DNA from 3 places in the Vreelandella aquamarina genome. Region 1 is predicted to be linked to each of the others. Evidence: predicted binding sites of a transcription regulator. Region 1 holds the regulator's gene; each other region holds the start of a gene.
The links. The regulator PhoB, encoded in region 1, activates phosphate uptake and scavenging genes when phosphate is short. The targets are predictions, from matches to a motif close to TGTCATANNNNTGTCANA.
Positions count from the first base shown of each region.

Region 2: the regulator PhoB is predicted to act here: its motif matches at 1,134-1,151, upstream of phnD (phosphate/phosphite/phosphonate ABC transporter substrate-binding protein).
Region 3: the regulator PhoB is predicted to act here: its motif matches at 1,485-1,502, upstream of CTT34_RS03940 (CYTH domain-containing protein).

Region 1 covers NZ_CP024621.1:3,770,480-3,772,747, reverse strand. Annotated here, with positions in the region: gene ubiA (4-hydroxybenzoate octaprenyltransferase) at 1-377, shown strand, start outside; gene phoB (phosphate regulon transcriptional regulator PhoB) at 489-1,178, shown strand; gene phoR (phosphate regulon sensor histidine kinase PhoR) at 1,181-2,268, shown strand, end outside.
Region 2 covers NZ_CP024621.1:269,084-271,351, forward strand. Annotated here, with positions in the region: partial or broken gene CTT34_RS01335 (EAL domain-containing protein) at 1-1,099, shown strand, start outside; gene phnD (phosphate/phosphite/phosphonate ABC transporter substrate-binding protein) at 1,201-2,166, shown strand.
Region 3 covers NZ_CP024621.1:803,682-805,949, forward strand. Annotated here, with positions in the region: gene CTT34_RS03935 (ion transporter) at 1-512, opposite strand, end outside; gene CTT34_RS03940 (CYTH domain-containing protein) at 554-1,453, opposite strand; gene CTT34_RS03945 (TIGR00153 family protein) at 1,590-2,268, shown strand, end outside.

The DNA.
Region 1 (2,268 bases):
ACGCGTGGATACTGTTCAGTGCCAACGTGCTCTGGACGGTCGCGTATGACACCCAGTACGCCATGGTGGATCGCGACGATGACTTACAGATCGGAATTAAATCCACGGCGGTGCTGTTTGGCAGTGCCGACCGTTTCATCATTGGCCTGCTGCAGTTGGCGACGCTGGCTCTGCTTACCTGGGTAGGTATACGGGTTGGGTTAGGCGGTTTCTTCTGGCTGGGTTTGGCAGGCATGGCCGCAACGTTTGCCCATCAGCAGCGGTTAATTTTTCACTGTGACCGCGACCGCTGCTTCCAGGCGTTTCTGAACAATCACTGGTCCGGGCTTTTGGTTTTTGCTGGCATCGCGCTTAGCGGGTGGCCGGTGACTGGCTAATTATGCTGGGTGTCATAGAATTGTCATTAAGTCATGGTGTTATCGTCACAGACATGTCATTGAACTGTTTTCGCATAGATGAGCTTTCTTAGAACACCGTGAGGCCCTGGAATGACCGCCAAGACCGTACTGATCGTCGATGATGAGGCGCCCATTCGCGAGATGATCGCTGTGGCGCTGGAAATGGCTGACTATCGCGTGCTTGAAGCGGACAACGCCCAGGATGCTCATGCGATGGTGGTCGATCACCAGCCCGACCTGCTGCTGCTGGACTGGATGATGCCGGGCACCAGCGGCATCGAGTTGGCCCGTCGTCTCAAGCGTGAAGAGGCCACGGCCGAGTTGCCGATCATCATGCTGACCGCCAAGGGCGAAGAGGATAATAAGATTCAGGGTCTGGAAGCGGGCGCGGATGACTACATCACCAAGCCGTTTTCGCCCCGTGAATTGGTGGCGCGTCTGAAAGCCGTGCTGCGCCGAGCGACCCCGCGTGGTGTGGAAGACCCCATCGAAATCAATGGCCTGCTGTTAGATCCGGTGAGCCATCGTGTGAGTGCGTACGGCAAGGCCCTGGAGATGGGCCCTACCGAGTACCGCTTACTGCAGTTTTTCATGACCCACCAAGAGCGTGCCTATACCCGTAGCCAGTTACTTGATCAGGTGTGGGGCGGCAACGTATACGTCGAAGAGCGCACGGTGGACGTGCATATTCGCCGGTTGCGCAAAGCGCTGGGTGAAGCGCACCAGAATCTGATTCAAACAGTGCGGGGCACTGGGTATCGTTTCTCTGCTCGGGTGTAATCGTGCGCCTGTGGAGCCGTGAACTGTGGCGAATCATCTGGCTGGCTTTCCTAGGGATGTGCCTGGGATGGCTGCTGGGCTACCCGGGGTTCGGGCTGGCGGCAGGTCTGACGCTCTGTTTGGTCTATCAACTCCGTCAGCTTAGAGCCCTGTTCAAATGGCTTACGCTGAACCCCCACGATGAGCCACCTGCGGCCACTGGCATGTGGGGCGAACTCTTCGACCGCCTTTATCGTTACCAAAAAAGCCAGCGCATAACGCAAAGCCGCCTGCGAGCCACCCTCGCGCGTATTCAAGAGTCCTCTGAGGCGATGCGTGATAGCGTCGTGATGCTGGATCGCCACGGAGATTTAGAGTGGTGGAACAGTGCCGCCACCGATATGCTCGGCCTGCAAACGGCCCATGACCGCGGCCAGCACATTACCAACTTGCTGCGCGACCCGCGTTTTATCAGCTACTTCAATGCCCGTGAATATAGCGAGCCACTGACCCTCACCTCGCCCATCGACGAGCGACGCATTTTACAGTATCAAATCACGCTCTATGGTGATGACGAGCGCTTGGTCATGGCCCGGGACATTACGCGCCTGCATCGCCTGGAACAGATGCGCCGCGACTTCGTGGCCAACGTGTCTCACGAGCTGCGCACACCACTAACCGTCCTTTCGGGCTACCTGGAAACGTACGGCGATTTGAAAGAGCTATTGCCGCCTCGTTTGGGCAAAGGCATCGGTCAGATGGAAGAGCAGACCAAGCGCATGCAGAACTTGGTCAACGACCTGCTACTACTCTCTCGGCTCGAAATCGACCGAGGGGGAGAAGATCACCAGCCGCTTGCCGTAGGGCCGATGCTAGAGAGTATTCGCCGCGATGCGCTGGCGCTGTCTCACCAGCAACACAGCGTGCAGGTCGTGCTCGATTGCGAAGCGCGCCTAGTCGGCAGCGAGCAGGAGCTGCGCAGTGCGATCTCCAACTTGGCGTTCAACGCGGTGCGCTACACGCCAGCGGGAAGCCAGATCACCCTCCGCTGGGCGGCGCTGCCCAATGGCAGTGCCTGCATCGAAGTGGACGACGACGGTGAAGGGATCGA
Region 2 (2,268 bases), 360 kb from region 1:
ATCTCTGTTTATGGGAGCTAGACAGAGGCCTTGCGCTGCTGCAAGGTTTCTACTTCGCTCGGCCAAGCCTTCAGCCTCCCATGCAGCTCAATACGCTCCTGCCTGCCACGACCCAGCTCAAAAGCCCGGCGGGTCGCACCGCGCACTCCATTTTACGCCCGATCGAGAGCGTTTCGGCGAGCTGTTCGGTACCCACGCTGGCCGAGCGCTTTCGCGGGGACCCGCGGCTGCGCTGCGTGGCGGTGATCGAAGCGGGTGTTCCCGTGGCGGTGGTGCGCCGCAATGCCTTCCTCACGCTGTTCACCAACCAGTACAGCCACGCGCTGTATGCCAAGCGCTGCGTGCTGGAGATCGCCGATCCTAAAATGATCGTGGCGGATGCGGAACTCTCCCTAGAGGCGCTGAGCCAGCAGCTCACCGACAGCCGCGACATCGAACAGGAGGATTTCGTCATCGTCGATGGCGAGGGGCAGTACCTGGGGATGGGCAATATCGTCGATCTGCTGCGTGAGATTACCGCGATTCAAGTGCGCCAAGCGCGCCACGCCAATCCACTCACCGGGCTACCCGGCAATATTCTGATCAACGAAACCTTGGCTTCGTATTTATCCCAAGGCAGCGGCTTCGCGGCAGCCTACGTGGATTTGGATAACTTCAAGGCGTTTAACGACGCCTACGGCTATGCCCGCGGCGACCACGTGATCATCTCACTGTCCCGATTGCTGCAGGCGCAGGTGGAGAGTGCCGGCGGCTTTATCGGCCATATTGGCGGCGACGATTTCATGATGTTACTGCCGCTGGAACACTGGGAAAGCGTCTGCCAGCAGATTCTCCACTCTTTCGAAGTGATGGCGCCTGGCTTTTACGAGGAGAGTGACCGTCTTCAGGGGGGATCTCCATCGAAAGCCGCCAGGGCGGCGTGACATTCTTCCCCTTCGTCAGCGTCTCGATTGCCGTCAAGCCGATTACCGACCCCGCTCCCTGCAAGGCGCTGGATATCGCTGCGCAGCTCTCGGAGCTGAAGCATCAGGCCAAGAAAATCGCCGGCAACAGCCTGTTCGTGGAGCGGCGCGGCTGCTGCGTGGGCGGCGACTGTTAGTCGTCACGGATTCGTCACCTAGGCGTCATGAGAGTGTCCCGAGGCTGTCACATCGGCTCGCCACTATGGCGTTAACACTTTTTAACTCGCTTAGGTGATGCATGCATACTCTCTCTTTCTCTCGTACGCTGTTGAGCGCCGCCGTTGCGGGCGCGTTTGCACTGGCAGCGGTCACTGCCTCTGCTGATCTCTCTTCGCGCTACATGGACAACGACGGCGACATGATCGCCGACGTGCCCAGCGATGAGTCGCAGTGGGTCGATCCGGATACGCTGGTATTTGCTTACACGCCGGTTGAAGATCCGGCCGTGTATGCCGACGTTTGGGCCGATTTCCTGGATCACCTGAGCGAAGCCACTGGTAAAAACGTCCAGTTCTTCCCGGTGCAGTCCAACGCTGCCCAGCAGGAAGCGCTGCGCGCTGGTCGCCTCCACGTGGCGGGCTTCAACACGGGCGGTGTGCCGGTGGCAGTCAACTGCGGTGGCTTCCGCCCCTTCGCCATGATGGCGGCGGAAGACGGCAGTTTCGGCTACGAGATGGAAATCATCACCTACCCCGATAGCGGTATCGAGTCGGTGGAAGACTTAGCCGGTCGTCAGCTGGCGTTTACCTCCGAAACGTCCAACTCCGGTTTCCGCGCGCCTTCCGCGCTGCTGCGCTCCGAGTACGGTCTGGAAGCGGGCGAAGATTTCGAGACCGCCTTCTCTGGCTCTCACGACAACTCTATCCTGGGCGTAGTGAACAAAGATTACGACGCCGCTGCCATTGCCAACTCCGTGGCCAAGCGCATGCTGTCACGCGATGTGGTGAGCGAAGGCGATTACAACGTCATCTACACCTCGGAAACCTTCCCCACCACGGCCTATGGTCTGGCGCACAACCTGAGCCCGGAGCTTGCCGAGCAGATTCAGGATGCGTTCTTCAGCTACGACTGGGAAGGCACACCGCTGGAAGCCGAGTTTGCCAACTCCGGTGAAGCTCAGTTCATTCCGATCACCTACCAAGAGAACTGGTCAGTGATCCGTACCATCGCCGATGCTAACGGTGTGACGTACGACTGCGACTAATCCATCGGTCGTTCCATGATTTTCTCGGCCAGGAGGGCGACCTCCTGGCCGAGCCGCTATGTAGCCATTAGAGACGTGCTTGTGAACACAGGCACGGACGCA
Region 3 (2,268 bases), 890 kb from region 1:
GCAAACAGCGTGACGACCATGAGAATGCTGCTGAAAAAGAGCAGAATTTGGCGCAGGCTGCGCTTGAGCGCATCCAGCAGTAGCCTGCCTTCCCCCACGAACTCCATCAGCCGCAAAATGCGGAAGATGCGCAGCACGCGCAGAATTCGCACGATCACCAGCCCATGCGCCCCCGGCACCAGTAGCACCAGCCAAGTCGGGATGATCGCCACGACATCGACGATACCGTAAAAGCTCTTGAGGTAGACCGTGGGGCGCTCCAGGCAGTAGAGGCGCACCAGCAGCTCCAGGCTAAACAGCAGCGTGAATGCCCACTCGATGTAGAAGAAGATATGCCCGTAACGCTCGGCATAGATCTCGATGCTGCCCAGCAAAATCACCGTCACGCTCAGCAGAATGGCGACGATCAGCGCAATGTCGAACGCCTTTGCCCCCGGCGTATCGGATTCGAAGATAAGGTGGAACAGCCGGGTGCGAAGTCCGTCGGCACCGGGAGTGAGTGGAAAGCTCATCGCGTCATCCTGAAGTAGGCTTAATCAATCGTGCAGTGTCGTTAGCGTAGCGCGGTTTCGTGAGCCAAGCGACGGGCCAGATTTAACGCAGCCACGCCATACGCCGTGGATGGCATGCCCTGGCTATCCAGCGCGCTCGGCAGCGTGGCGGCCTCGCTTCGTGCTGCGCCATCGAGCTGCGGATGCTGGGCCAGCGCATCCAAGGCCTGCTGTGCGGCGCTGAGGTGCGCCGCGTCTTGGCTGTCATGGTAGGCATCCAGCGCGACAGTGGCGCGGTGTAGCCATTCGGCAGGGCGCGTTGCGGCGGGTAGTGGCCACTGCTGGCGCCCAAGGGCGTTGCCACGCGCCGCCTTGCTGGTATCGGAAGGGCGCAGCGGTACGTCGCTGGCCAGCTCGACGGCGAGCGTCCACAGCGCCGCAGGGTCGCCCGCTTTCAGCTCCAGCTCCACCTCGCAAATGGGCGCACGCGCGCGACCGCAGACGATCTCCCCTTCATCCAGCACCAGCTCGATATGGCTGCCTTGCCATACCAATGGCCAGCTACGGCGTGTGAAATCGGTGCTCAATGTGGGGCGCAGCGCCGCGATGCACTCGCCCAGCGCGCCTTGAAACGGCGGCAGCTTGGCCAGTGCCGCTTGGTCTAGGTCGGCAGTCGGTACAGGCCACTCCCACTCCTCTCGGCTAGAGAGCCCGCCGCCGCCCTGGCCCGCCGTTTTGACGGTTTGCAGCACCTGCTGGTCGATGTTGCGCAGGCGCACGGCCACCCGCGCGGCGGCAAGATCGCCCGCCGGGGTGTCGAAGTAGGTGTTGGCAAGCCGCTGCTGAACCGGCGGCGTGGCCGCAAGAACGGGGTGGTGTAACAGCGCTGACAGCTGGCTGGGCGGCAGTGCCAGCTTGAGTTCCACCTCGGTGGGCGCTGGCGCGTTGGTTGACTCTTTCATGACAATCGCCACCTCAATATTGTGACATTTTGGTTAATTTTTGATGACATTATGAACTTTTCATGACGGCGGCGGACGCACTCTTTATACTGGCGCCCGCCATTTCCAGGCTCCCCGAAAACAGGCTAAAGGCTATATGGTAACCTCCAACCCTTTTTCCGCGATGTTTGGCCGCTCGCCATTCCAGCCGTTGCTGGCCCACATCGTCAAGGCCAATGAATGTGCCGACCAACTGCTGCCGTTCTTCGAGGCAACGCTGGCCGGTGATTGGGACACGGCAGCGGAACTGCGCGAGAACGTCACGCGCTTAGAGCACGATGCCGACACCCTGAAGACAGAGCTGCGGCTGAACCTGCCGAACACCATGTTCCTACCCGTCTCGCGCTCCGACCTGCTCGATTTGATCAGCGTGCAGGACAAGATCGCCAACAAAGTGCGCGACATTACCGGCATCATGCTGGGCCGTAAAATGCGCGTGCCCAACGAACTGGCCGAGCCGATGCGCGACTACATGCGCACCAGTGTGGCCTGCGTGGCCCAAGCGCGCCAGGCGCTGGAAGAGTTGAAAGACCTGCTGGAATCCGGTTTTGGTCGCAACGTTTCCGATGTCATGCAGAACATGATCCGCGAACTGCACACCCTCGAACACCAGGCCGACAGCCAGCAGGTGGCGATTCGTCGTCAACTTTTCGAGCTGGAGAGCCAGCTACCGCCGGTGGATGTGATCTTCCTTTACAAGATCATCGAGTGGGTCGGTGAAGTTTCTGACCGCGCAGAACGCGTGGGCAGCCGCCTGCAGATTTTGACCGCACGCT